Regions from separate parts of the Rhizobium sp. AAP116 genome, predicted to be linked through region 1. Evidence: predicted binding sites of a transcription regulator. Region 1 holds the regulator's gene; each other region holds the start of a gene.
What was found. The regulator LexA, encoded in region 1, represses DNA repair genes until DNA is damaged. The targets are predictions, from matches to a motif close to TGTTCNNNNTGTGTTCNG.
Positions count from the first base shown of each region.

Region 2: a site for LexA is predicted at 3,254-3,271, ahead of IP85_RS07895 (DNA recombination protein RmuC). Genes of this name have one in related genera too.
Region 3: a site for LexA is predicted at 3,467-3,484, ahead of IP85_RS03985 (DUF5680 domain-containing protein). Genes of this name have one in related genera too.

Region 1 is NZ_LJIB01000003.1:50,731-55,164, reverse strand. Features, by position in the region: gene kdsA (3-deoxy-8-phosphooctulonate synthase) at 1-643, opposite strand, end outside; gene IP85_RS02340 (VOC family protein) at 640-1,533, opposite strand; gene IP85_RS02335 (DUF1003 domain-containing protein) at 1,554-2,102, opposite strand; gene lexA (transcriptional repressor LexA) at 2,312-3,028, shown strand; gene IP85_RS02325 (ComEC/Rec2 family competence protein) at 3,022-4,434, opposite strand, start outside.
Region 2 is NZ_LJIB01000008.1:166,695-171,128, reverse strand. Features, by position in the region: gene IP85_RS07905 (methyl-accepting chemotaxis protein) at 1-888, opposite strand, end outside; gene IP85_RS07900 (ribokinase) at 1,043-1,942, opposite strand; gene IP85_RS07895 (DNA recombination protein RmuC) at 1,997-3,220, opposite strand; gene IP85_RS07890 (globin-coupled sensor protein) at 3,518-4,434, shown strand, end outside.
Region 3 is NZ_LJIB01000004.1:263,106-267,539, forward strand. Features, by position in the region: gene IP85_RS03980 (ATP-binding protein) at 1-2,913, opposite strand, end outside; gene IP85_RS03985 (DUF5680 domain-containing protein) at 2,991-3,440, opposite strand; gene IP85_RS03990 (HWE histidine kinase domain-containing protein) at 3,546-4,434, opposite strand, start outside.

The DNA of each region.
Region 1 (4,434 bases):
GCCCGCCCGGCTGCTGGACCGAATGGGTGGCGTCGAACACGACAGGTGCGCCCATGGCCGCCATGATCGGCAGCGAGCGCATGTCGGAGACCAGCGTGTTGTAGCCGAAGGAGGCACCACGCTCGCAGAGCAGGACGTTCGGATTGCCGGAACCGGTGATCTTGTTCAGGACGTTCTTCATGTCCCAGGGCGCCAGGAACTGGCCCTTCTTGACGTTGATCGCCCGACCGGTCTTCGCCGCAGCCACCAGCAGGTCTGTCTGGCGGCAGAGGAAGGCCGGGATCTGCAGGATATCAACAGTCGGGGCAACGGCGGCGCATTGCTCTTCCGTGTGGATGTCGGTCAGGACCGGAACGCCGAATTCCTTCTTGATGTCGGCGAAGACTTCCATCGCCGTTTCCAGGCCAATGCCGCGCTCAGCAGACAGCGAGGTGCGGTTCGCCTTGTCGAAGGATGACTTGTAAACGAGACCGAGCCCGAGTTCGCGGCAGAGCTCGACGAGCTGGCCGGCGATCATGAAGGCATGGTCGCGGCTTTCCATCTGGCAGGGACCAGCGATCAAGGCAAAACGGCCCTTCTGGGAGAAGACGGCCTTGGCCGGGCCTTCGCCAACGATGACTTCCGAATTGGGGGACACGCTCATTTCAACTCCTCGAAGGCAAAGGTAACACCCTGCCCCTCTTCCGGCGCGACGACGAGGCGTGCGCCCGTTTTTTGATAGGTGACGCCCTTAGCAGCGAGGCAGGCTTCTGTCACGCCGAGATCATCAACCGCGAAAACCACGGCTGCCCCGACGAGCCCCCGTTCCGACACCGCCACGTCCTGTCCGAAGTGAAGCCGGAAACCCTCCGGCGTCAGGACATCGACGGACGTATGGGCGGCCTGGATGGAGAGGCCGAAGGAATGGGCCGTGACATCGCGCTGGTCGAGGACCATTTCCAGCAGATATTGGAAGTCGCTCGGGTTCTCTTCGACCAGCACCACGCTTCGAATCCCTGCTGCGCCATTGGCATGTACGAGCAGAGGACCCCGATCGGTCGGGAGAGGATTGATGCGCTGACAGGCGAAGGCGAAGAAATCAGGCGCGCGCAGGTCTGCGGCAAAGGCGAGGCGGAACGAACCCTCCGCGGTCCGCCCATCCGGAAAACGAAACTGGCGCGCGAAATCAAGCACAGGGCCGGCGCTCATGCCGTCTTGGCGATACTGCGAATCGTCAGCCAACGCGTCGTGCGTCTTCACGACAATGGCGGAGAGGCCCTCGCCTCGTCGAAAGCGAAAGGCCTGATCGCGAGCGACAAAGACATTGCCCATGCGCGCTGCTTCCAGACAGTCCTCTCGGCTGCCGACCGCCAGCGGTTCCAGATAGGTGTCGTCAGCGAAGAACACACAGGCATTCTCCGTGCCGAACGGGTGGCGGGCATCCGCCGCAACGGTAAAGCCGAGACGCCCGAGCCTGTCGCGGGCGGTTTCGAGCTCGAAGACCGGCAGGACGAGATGATCGATGGCGCGGGCTGAGGAAATGGGATTGGACATGTTTGCTCTCGATTAATTCTTCAGTTTTGAGAATTGTGCGCCTTGCTTGAAAGGGTCTCGATCGCCTGGCGCAGCGCATAAATCTCCTGGCGCGCCTCGCGCAGCTCTTTCACCACCTCCTCGTCGATCTTGTGGTGCAAGGCCAATACCTCGATCTCTGCCTTGAGATTGATCTCGTAGTCTTTCGCCGCCATGAAGCGATCCCGCTCGGTCTGGCGGTTCTGGCTCATCATGATGATGGGTGCCTGGATGGCGGCGAGCATCGACAAGAGCAGGTTCAGGAAGATGAACGGATAAGGATCGAGCGCACCTGTTGCCAGAATCACCGTATTGAGGATGACCCAGGCGACCAAAAACAGCATGAAGCCGATGATGAAACCCCAGGAACCACCGACCCGTGCGATGTCATCAGCGACCCGCTGGCCGAACGTGGCATGAGCCAGAAAGTCCTCGCCGGCATTGGTCGACACCGTGCGTCGCTCGCGCGCCCGCTTCAGCACCTTCTGCTCTGCTGACGAAAGATCGGATGACGACTTCCCCAGAACGAGCTTCTCGATATCCTTCAGCATTTACAGCATCCTTGAGGGCGGTTTGCCTGATGTGTGGGGGCGGATCTGCACTCTCCCCTGCAACACGCCAAAATCCGACAGTTTCAAGACCTTTGTCCGCGGCTATCGCATTTTATCACTGGCTCTTCACAAAAATTTATCCCCTTGCGGAACACAACTGGAACATATAGTGTCTGTTCTGTATTTGTTTCACCTCGGGGGCACCGCATATGCTGACGCGCAAGCAACAGGAACTGCTTCTCTTCATCCATGAACGGATGAAGGAATCGGGTGTCCCGCCGTCCTTCGACGAGATGAAGGATGCGCTGGACCTCGCATCGAAATCCGGGATCCATCGCCTGATCACGGCGCTCGAGGAACGCGGCTTCATCCGACGCTTGCCGAACCGGGCTCGTGCACTGGAGGTCATCAAGCTTCCGGAAGCCTATTCGCCAAGCATCCAGCCGCGCCGCGGCTTTGCGCCGAGCGTGATCGAGGGCAGTCTCGGCAAGACGCCGCCGGCGCCAGCACTGACAAAGCCGCCGGTCGAAGACAACGGCTCGTCCGTCTCGGTTCCGGTCATGGGCCGAATCGCAGCCGGTGTGCCGATTTCAGCCATTCAGAACAACACTCACGACATCACGGTACCGGCGGAGATGATCGGCGCGGGCGATCACTACGCGCTTGAGGTCAAGGGCGATTCGATGATCGAGGCCGGTATTCTTGACGGCGATACGGTTATCATCCGCAATGCCTCGAACGCCAATCCCGGTGACATCATCGTGGCGCTCGTCGACGACGAGGAGGCGACACTCAAACGCTTCCGCCGCCGCGGCGCATCGATTGCGCTGGAGGCCGCCAATCCGGCCTACGAAACCCGCATCTTCCCGCCGGATCGCGTCAAGATCCAGGGCAAGCTGGTGGGCCTCATTCGCCGCTATCACTGATCGGGCTCCGGCCTCGGTCGGACGTTCCTAGTCGGACCCGCAAATTCATGCGTGTTATCGGAAAGGCCGCTGCGCCAGTCGTAGAGACGGTGCGCCGTCCAGGGTCTGGAGGGTCCGTCGAGCGCTGACCTGACCGTCATGGCTTGTGAGGTGGTGGCTAGGCCCGCGACCTCGAGGGAGCCGGTTGCGCGCTGGCTCGCCTCGGAAATCAGGAGCGCGCCAGAGCGGCAGGTTTTGGCGCGCGTGCGCGCCGACAGAACCACGATATCAGCGCGGTCGCAGGCTGCGCCGATGAGGTCCGGGCGTTCCAGCGTCAGCAGCGTGTTGCCGTTCTCCAGTCTGATGGCACAGGCCTGCTTTACGCAGGTGAACTGTTCTCTCCCGGCGGCCTTGAGTAGGCTATCAAATACAGCCTCTGCGAGTTTGCGCTGCTCCTCCGACAGTGTTTGGCCATTACGCCATTCTGGCGCTGGCGGCAGGGGGGCGGTCTCGAGCATCACCGGGCGCCTTGGTTCATCGATGCCGAGCACGGGTCGCCATTGATCGAAGATGAAGGCAGGCGGGCGGGCTCGGTTGATTGCAATGATGAACGTGTCGTCATTTGCGACCCGAATCGCGACCAACCGAGCGTCCTCGCTGATCATCAGTTCGCCACCCGGGGGTCGTGGAGCAAGGAAGGCAGCAGCGAGCGTTGCGACGATGAGAGCCGTGCCGACATGCCTGATCGGGGTTCTGAGTAGCATCAGCAAGAGCATGCCGGCGATTGCGCCGGGCATGAACCATGCCGGCAGACGCGGGAAGACGTAACCGCCGCCCCAGCCGGAGACGGTGTGAGCGACAATGAGCACCATTTCCAGGCCCTGGCCCATGATCCAGAAGAACGGCGCGTCGAGGCCAAATGGCATGAGCAGCATGGCAATGAAGCCGGACGGCATCACGATCAGCGAGATCAGCGGCATGGCGGCGAGGTTTGCCTCCAGTCCATGGGTCGACAGCCGGTGGAAATGGCTGATGGCAAAGACTGCGGTCGAGACCCCGCCGATGAAGGAGGTCGCCAGTGTACCACCGACGAAAATGGCAAACCCGGCCACAATCCGCATGGCAAGCGATCGGGCCCTAGGCAGGATCGCGCGCGGTCGCGCCCGCCACCCGGCGTAACCGGCAATCAGGGCTGCAGTCGCCGCGAAAGACATCTGGAAACTCGGCCCCATGACGGTCGAGGGCTGGACCGCGAGGATCGCGGTTGCCGCAAGCGCGAGATTGTGGAGGCTGACCGCCGGGCGGTCGAAGAGGACGGCGCCGAGCATGACCGCCGTCATCAGATAAGCCCGCAGCGCCGAGACCTGGTAGCCGGAAATGAGCACATAGCCGGTCGTCGCCAAAAGCGCGCCGGCGGCCGCGATCTT
Region 2 (4,434 bases), on a different contig from region 1:
CACGCCGGGAACGGCAAAGGGGTAGAGCAGGCGGTCGTAGCCTTCGCCGCTTGCGTCGGAAAGATTTGGTACGAGGCTGCCGGTTCCGTTCGACAGCGAAGTCTTGAGGGCGTCGGCCCCTTCGGCTTCGTATGACTTCATCAGAAGCTCGTCAGTCGGGGCCACGAGCCACTGCGCGCCTTGCGCCACGAGCAGCACACGCCCGGTTTCAAATGGCTTCAACGCCTTGAGCTTCTCGGAGAGCGAAAGCAGGGACATGTCGACGCCCGTCACGCCGAGCAGCTTGCCGCCGGAATAGACCGGATAGGCAATCGAGCTCATCGTCGTCGGAACGTCGGTGCCTTCGGCGAGATAGGGTGCGGTGATCGCGCCTTTGCCGCTCTTGGCAGCGAGTGCGTACCATTCTGCCGGATAGTCCGCGCGGAAGGTGGAGAACTGGATGTCGCCATTACGATCTTTCGACCAATAGGGCGTAAAGTCACCGTCGTCATTGGCGGAGAGCTCAAGCTTGCCCTTGATTTCATCCTTCTGACCGTCGATGGCGCGGGGTTCCTCCGCCATCCAGCTTCCGAAGGCGAATGGGTTCTGCTCAAGGTTGGCCTTGAGGATGTTCGTGATCCCCTGGCGGTCGAGCGATTTTCCTTCGTGGCCGCGACCGATGACGCCGGACATGGTGCGCGCCGCACTTGCCAGTTCGCCGATGTCCCCGGCGATCTCGCGGGCGATGGATTTGGCCTCGGCATTGGCCTGTTCCATTGTCAGGGAATGAACCCGATCACGGGTCTGAGAAATCAGAACGAGATTGGAAAGGAAAAGCACAAGTCCGATGGCAACGCCGGTGACGACCAGAAGTTTGGCGGCGATCGAACGGGTAAAGAAGGCGAACATGGGAGCCTCGAAAACTGAGGATCAGGACGCAGGGACATTCGTTCCGCGCTGTCATGGCGCGGCCGGGCACGCTTTCGCATACCCCGATCGCGACCGATGCTATGTTCCATTGCTTAACGGGCAATAAATCAGACTTAAGCGGCCTGATTAAGTATCAAAGCGAGGCCGTCACATCGGCGGCCACGGGGATCGACGGCTGGGCGCCGGCCTTGAGGCAGGCAAGCGATCCGGCGACGGCGGCGCGGCGCAGTGCATCGCCGAAAGCAAGACCAGCATCCAGGCTCGCGGCAAGATAGCCGCAGAAGGTATCTCCTGCGCCGACGGTATCGACCGGCACGATCTTCAGGCCCTTGGTCCGGTGCAGAGTACCACCTTCGGCAGCAATCACGCCATCGGCGCCGAGGGTGACGATCAGGATCTGACCGGTCTTGCCATGCATGTCGAGGAGGATCTGCTCCCGCTCTTCGCCTGTCAGGTTTTCACGGCCGACCAGCCGTTCGAATTCGGTCTCGTTGGCGATGACGATATCCGCAAGCGCCGCCAGGTCTTCTGTCTCCGGGATGAGGGGTGCGATGTTCAGCACCGTCCGGACGCCCCGGGCTTTCGCGCTCTTCAGCGCAGCCTCGACGGAGCCTGCCGGCACCTCCTGCTGCACCATCAGGATATCGCCGTCCTGCATACCCTCTACAGCGCTCTCGGCCTGCGCAGCGCTGACGGTGCCATTGGCGGCGGGCACGACGGCGATCATGTTCTCGCCGTCGCCACCCACCAGGATAAGCGCGGTACCGGTCGGGCCATCGACGCGGGCAACGGCCGAAAGGTTTGCGCCTGCCTTGTCGAGAAGATCAAGCGCCGGGCCTGCGAACTCGTCGCGCCCAACGGCACCGACCATGCGCACCTCGGCCCCGGCGCGCCGGGCTGCCAGCGCCTGATTTGCACCCTTGCCGCCCGCTGCCGTTGCAAATCCCGTCCCGGCGACCGTTTCACCCGGCTTTGGCAGCCTGGGCGTGGTGGCAACGAGGTCCATGTTGATGGAGCCGAAGACGGTGATCATGAGCGCGGTGCCTCCCTGAATGCTCTAGGCTGTCGCGCTCTTTTGGACCGGGTCTCAGTCCTCGTCAACAACCCTGAGCTTGAGTAGACCCGTGCGGCTCTCGACGGCGCGGCTGGGCGCATCGTCGCCATCCTCTCGTCCGCCGGGTGTTTCGAATTCCATGGCTTCGATCTTGGCGCCGCGTTTTGCCAGCTTGTCCGAGGAGGTGATGATCATCTCGACATCCTTCTGGGCCGCGAGGAAATGGCTCTGAAGCTTTCGCGTCCGGTCGTCCAGACGTCCAAGGTCCTCCATCAATCGGATGACTTCGCCCTGGATCAGGTGCGCCTGTTCACGCATGCGCTGGTCCTTCAGTACGGCCTGAATCACCTGGATGGACAGCATCAGCAGCGATGGCGACACGATCACCACCTTCTGCCGGTGCGCTTTCTGCACAACGCCTTCGAAGTTCTCGTGGATCTCAGCGAAGATCGATTCCGACGGCACGAACAGGAAGGCCATATCCTGGGTCTCGCCGGGGATCAGGTACTTCTCCGAGATGTCGCGGATATGCACCTCCATATCCCGGCGGAACTGCTGCGAGGCAGCCTTCTTCTGTTCCGGATTTTCCGTCTCCCGGATCACGTTCCAGGCTTCGAGTGGGAACTTCGCATCCACCACCAGTGGCGGCGAATTGTTCGGCATCCGGATGGTGCAGTCGGGACGCGAGCCGTTGGAAAGTGTCGTCTGGAACGCATAGGCGCCCATCGGCAGTCCGTCGGCGACGATCGTCTCCATGCGCGACTGGCCGAAGGCGCCGCGCGTCTGCTTGTTGGACAGGATCGCCTGAAGGCCGACGACATCCTTGGCCAGCGACTGGATGTTGTTCTGCGCGGCATCGATTACCGCCAGTCGCTCCTGCAGCGTGCGCAGATTGTCATGCGTCGACTTGGTCTGCTCGGTGATCGTCGTGCCTAACCGATGCGTCATGCCATCAAGCCGTTGGCTGATCGACTGATTGAGCTCGGCCTGGCGGCTGCCGAACACTTCGGCCATGGTTGCAAGCCGTCCCTGCATTTCGGCCTGGGCCTTCAGCAGTTCTGCAAGCCGCGCTTCCGCAGCTTCGTCCCGCCGTGCAGTCTCTTCCCGCAATTCGGCGCGCAGACGTGCGGCCCGCATCGTCGCGATGACGATCAAGACGAGGGGCAGGAAAAACAGAAGAGCCACGAGGCCGAGGAGGAACGCGGGCTGAAGGGTGACTGAGCCGATGGTCACTGCCGGAATGTCGAGAAGTGTCATGCGCGTGATGATAGCTGATTCGGACCGCGAAAACAGATCAAAGAGTGAACGGACGTCTCCCTTGCCGGGAAGTCACAGGTTGCTATAGCGAAAAAATACGCGCCTTCAGTATGTGACGATAATCAATCCTTCCCCGGAAATCTGGACGTTTTTCGTTCAGTGCGACCGCGATACGCTCGTGAAGGCAAAAATATGCTCTCCCCCGACAACTGAACATTTACCATTTTAGAATTCTCTGAAGATCGCTTATCAGCAATCGCTGATGTTTTTGTGAACCAGAAGAGTGAAGTACCGGCCATGGCGTCGCAAACCGAAAATGCAGATCTGAAGAACCGTCTTCGCTTCCTGGGATTGGACGACAAGGGCAGGGAAACTCTGCGAAGACTTGGACCGCTGATCCGCAAGAACATCGGCGGTGCACTCGAGATCTTCTACGACAAGATCCGCAAGGTTCCAGAGACCGCCGCTTTCTTTCGCAACGACGATCATATCAAGGGTGCCAAGAAGCGTCAGGAAGAACACTGGGGCATCGTCGGCACCGCAGACTATACGGACAGCTATGTCGAGGGTGTCACCAAGGTCGGCAAGGCCCATGCGCGCATTGGCCTCGAGCCACGCTGGTATATCGGTGGTTATGCGCTCGTTCTCGAGCAACTCGTGCATGCGGTCGTTCGCGAACGTTGGCCGAGCCGTTTCGGTCGGCGCAATTCCGAGCAGCTCGCTGACGAGATCTCCGTCGTCGTCAAGGCTGCCTTGCTCGACATGGACTATTCCATCTCCGTCTATCTGGCGATCCTGGCCGAGCAGCGTCAGGCTGCGGAAGACGCCCGGCTGAAGGCGGAAGCCGAGCAGGCGACGGCGCTCGCAGCCCTGCGCGGCGCACTCGGCAAGCTGTCTGCCGGCGATCTTGAAGCCCGGCTGCCGAACGATCTGCCGGCCAATTTCGCGCAGATGGCCGAGGACTACAATGCGTCGGTCGATGCCCTGCGCGCGACGATTACGACCGTGCGCCATTCTGCCGACGAAATCTTCAAGTCGACGACTGCGATTTCCGATGCCACCGATGATCTCGCACAGCGCACCGAGCAGCAGGCGGCGGGTCTCGAGGAAAGCACTGCCGCGCTGCACGAGCTGACCCAGAATGTCACCTTGACCGCCGATGGCGCGAAGGAGGCTGCCACGGTCGTCGGTGCTGCCTTGACGGAAGCCCGCGT
Region 3 (4,434 bases), on a different contig from region 1:
GTCGACAAGGAAAAGGTCGGCCTTCACGCCTTCGATGAGGGTCAGGCATTCGGGCCCGCCACCTGCCGTCAGGACGACGAAGTCGAGCGGGGCGAGCACCTCACGCATCAGTTCGCGGTGGTCCTCGTTGTCGTCGACGACGACGATCGTGCGGCGCGGGCCGGTATAGGAGACGATCTTGCGCTCCGGTGCAGGTGCCGTATTCGGACGGTCGATGGCCGACAGCATCAGGCGCACCTTGAAGGTCGAGCCCTTGTCGCGCTCGCTGGTGACCGAGATCTCGCCGCCAAGCGTGTTGGTCAGGAGCTTGGTGATGGTAAGGCCAAGGCCGAGGCCCGGTTGCGGACGGATGTTGTCGGCCTCGCCGCGCTGGAAGGGTTCGTAGATGCGGTTGAGGTCCTTTTCCGAGATGCCACGACCGGTGTCACTGACGGTAAACGTCGCCACCTGGCTGCGATAATCGACGCTAAAGCGGATCGTGCCTTCCTCGGTGAACTTGATGGCGTTCGACAGCAGATTGACAAGGATCTGGCGCAGGCGCCGCTCGTCGGTGCGCACATAGAGCGGCAGGGCGCGCGAGCGCTGGTGCTCGAAGAGAATGCCTTTGGCGGCAGCCTGCGGCGCAAACATGTCGATGAGCTGGTCGAGGAAATCCTGAATATTGACCTCGTTGGAGAAGACCTGCAGGCGGCCAGCCTCGATCTTCGAGATATCGAGGAGGCCGTCGATCAGGCCGGACAGATGGTCGGCGGAGCGACGGATGACCTTGATCGCCGACTGGCGCGGCACGGGGATCGTCTCGTCGCGCTCGAGGATCTGGGCATAGCCGAGCACCGCATTGAGGGGCGTCCGAAGCTCGTGGGAAAGGCCGACGACATAACGGCTCTTCGCGCGGTTCGCCGCTTCCGCGGTCTCTTTGGCATTCTGCAGCGCGGCGTCCGTCTTCCGATGCGCGGCGATTTCCTTGAGCAGCAGCGTGTTTTGGCGGGAGGATTCCTCTTCCGCCACGACACGGCTGTCATGGGCAAGCACATAGAACCAGGAGACGATACCGGCGATGATGGCGAAGATGAAGAAGACGACGGTGACCGCGCGGTTGACCACGTCGGTCATGGCGGGGGTCGCGGCATTCACCTGATGGGCGATGACCGCAAGGATGATGCCGATGACGGAAATCGAGATCATGGCGGTCAGCGCGTATCGGCCGAGACGTGTGGAGAAGGTCTCGATCACCGCTTCCGGTAGAAGTGCGCGGGCAACTGTCGCGGCCTGTGCATTGATCTTCGCATGCGGCTTGCACATGTCGTGACAGCGGCTGTCGAGCGTGCAGCAGAGCGAGCAGATCGGGGCTGCATAGGCGGGGCACCAGGCCATGTCCTCCGGCTCGAACGGATGCTCACAGATCGAACAGGTGATGCCGGTCTGGTTCTTCCAGCTGTAGCGCGGCTTGCGGGCCAGGTAGAACTTGCCGTCGGTTGCCCAGGCGATCCGCGGGGAGATCACAAAGGCGACCAGCGTCACATAGGTCGACAGCGAAGCCATGGTCGAGCCGAAGGCGCCGAAATGGGCGGCGAGCGCCAATCCGGCAGAGAGCGCCATGGTGCCGCAGCCGACGGGATTGATGTCGTAGAGGTGGGCGCGCTTGAACTCGATGCCGGGCGGGGACAAGCCGAGCTTCTTGTTGACGAAGAGATCGGCTGAAATGGCGCAGAGCCAGCTCATGGCAATGATCGAGAAGATGCCGAGCGTTTCTTCGAGCAGGCCGTAGATGCCGAGCTCCATCAACAGCAGGGCGATCGCGACGTTGAAGACCAGCCAGACGACGCGCCCCGGATGGCTGTGGGTCAGGCGCGAGAAGAAGTTCGACCAGGCGAGCGAGCCTGCATAGGCGTTCATCACGTTTATCTTGAGCTGAGAGATGACGACGAAACCCGCCATCAGCAGCATGGCTGCCGTCTCGTTCGGGATCATGTAGCCGAAGGCCGCGACATACATATGGGCGGGATCGGCGGCCTCGCTGATCGGCACGCCGGTCGAGAGGGTCAGGACGGCGAGGAAGGAGCCTGCCAGCAGCTTGGGCACACCGAGCACGACCCAGCCGGAGCCGGCGAGAAAGATGCCGACGCGATGGTGCAGCTTGCGGGCGCCTTCCGGCGGCAGGAAGCGCAGGAAGTCGACCTGTTCGCCGATCTGCGGCATCAGCGCCAGAATGACGGCGGAAGCGGCACCGAATTCAAGGAGATTGAAGGGGGCGGTCTCGCCCAGATGGGCGTTGGAGTGGCCGACACCGGCGAAAGCCAGCCACAGGTCGATCTTTTCCCAGTCGAGAAAAGCTATGAAGATGAAGGGCAGGATGTTCAGCACGATCCAGAAGGGCTGGGTGATCAGCTGGAACTTCGAGATCATCCGGATGCCGTAGGTCACCAGCGGCAGTACGGCCACGGCGGAGATGATGTAGCCGAGCCAGAGCGGAATGCCGAAGGCGAGTTCTAGCGCCTTGGTCATGATCGAAGCCTCGATGGCAAAGAGCATGAAGGTGAAGGCTGCATAGATCAGCGAGGTGATGGTCGATCCGATATAGCCGAAGCCGGCGCCGCGGGTCAGAAGGTCGATGTCGACCCCGTGGCGGATTGCGTAGCGACTGATCGGTATGCCGACGAGCAGCATCAGGATCGCGGCGACGATGATGGCGAAGAAGGCGTTGGTGGTTCCATAGGCGATCGTGATCGTGCCGCCGATGGCCTCCAGTGCCAGAAAACTGATCGCGCCGATTGCCGTTTGCGAGATGCGACTGGAGGAGAATTTGCGGGCGCTCTTTGCCGTAAAGCGCAGCGCATAGTCTTCCAGCGTCTGGTTCGCAACCCAGCGATTGTATTCGCGGCGAACGGGGATGATGCGTTGGCGTGCGGCCATGCCTAAATTCTAGCGCCTTGTTGTGAGTGGCTTTCCTTTAGGCATTTTCACGCGATTGTCCAGAATAGCAAGGCCCGTCAGGGCTTGATGAGGCCGCCCTGATAGTCGAGTTGATAGACCACGCACTCACCCATGCGGATACGCTCGACACCGAGGAAGCTGCGGTAGTCTCCGACCGACTGGTCGACATATTCTCCGAGCGGGTGCAGGTAGGTGAAGCCGCCGAGAAAACGCTTTTCCTGATAAAGCGCCGTCAGAGCCTGCTTGATGACAGTGCCCGCCCGCCCGCCGTCGAAACGCTCGGCATCGAGGATGCGACCATAATAGTTCATTGCCCAGACCGGGATCTCGTCCTGCCAGACCACCTCCTGGCCGAGAAAGTCCGTTCCGCCAAAATGGCTGTCGAGATAACGAAAGCGTCCGCGCTCATAGGAAATGTCCTTGGCGCCAGTCCGGCTTGCCGAGGGGGCAGGGACCTTACCGCTGACATAGGTCACGGCCTTGGCTTCAATGATGAAACTTTCCAGAGCCTCCACGGTCGCCTCCCTTATGTCGGAACATAATGAGAACGTATTGGCTTCGGGCCGGCCTGGCAACCGTAGCAACGCAGGGGTTGCGACAGTTTCAGCGGATCACTCTGCCGGAACCTGGGCGGCCAGCCTGTCGGAGAGTGCTTTCACGAGGGCGTCGGCATCATAGGGCTTACGCACGACGGGTACGGACAGCAATTCCTCGGGAACCGAAGAGCGATCGTCGTAACCGGTGGCGAAGACAAAGGGGATGCCCCGACGTATCAGCTCCAGGGCGACGGGCACCGAGGTGTCGCTGCCGAGGTTGATGTCGAGGATCGCGATCGCGGGGGCGAAACTCTTGAGGCGGTTCAAGGCATCGCTGCTCGAGCTCGCGGTCACGACATCGTCGATGCCGGCATCGGCGAGCATCATTTCCGCATCCATGGCGATCAAGACCTGATCCTCAACCAGTAGGACCGGTATTCCGGCGATGCTGGTCGGATGATCGGCCACTTCGGCCTCGACATGCGGATTTGGTTCTTCGCTCACGGTTTCAGCCTCCCAGCTCAGAAATCGGCCTGGCAGCCGGAACTCTGCATCCAGTCCCTCGGGGCGATAATCGACCCGGCTCGTCCCGCCGAGGTCGTAGGGAATGCTACGCTCGATGAGGGCTGAGCCAAAGCCCTTGCGACCGATGGGGCCAATGGTCGGTCCGCCGCTTTCGCGCCAATGCAGTCGGCAGTCGCCGTCCCCGGTTTCCTCCCAGTAAATGGCGAGTGCGCCACCGTCACGCGAAAGGGCGCCGTACTTTGCAGCATTCGTGCACATCTCGTGGATCACCAGTGCTGCCACGGCATGGGCCCGGGCGTCGAGCGTGACGGAGGGGCCGTTCACCTCGATCACGCTACGACCAGCGCGATAGGGCAGAAGCTCTGCCTGCAGCAGGTCTTTCAGCGTGCCGCCACCACCACCCCGCGTCAGCTGGTCATGGGCATGAGATAGCGCATGG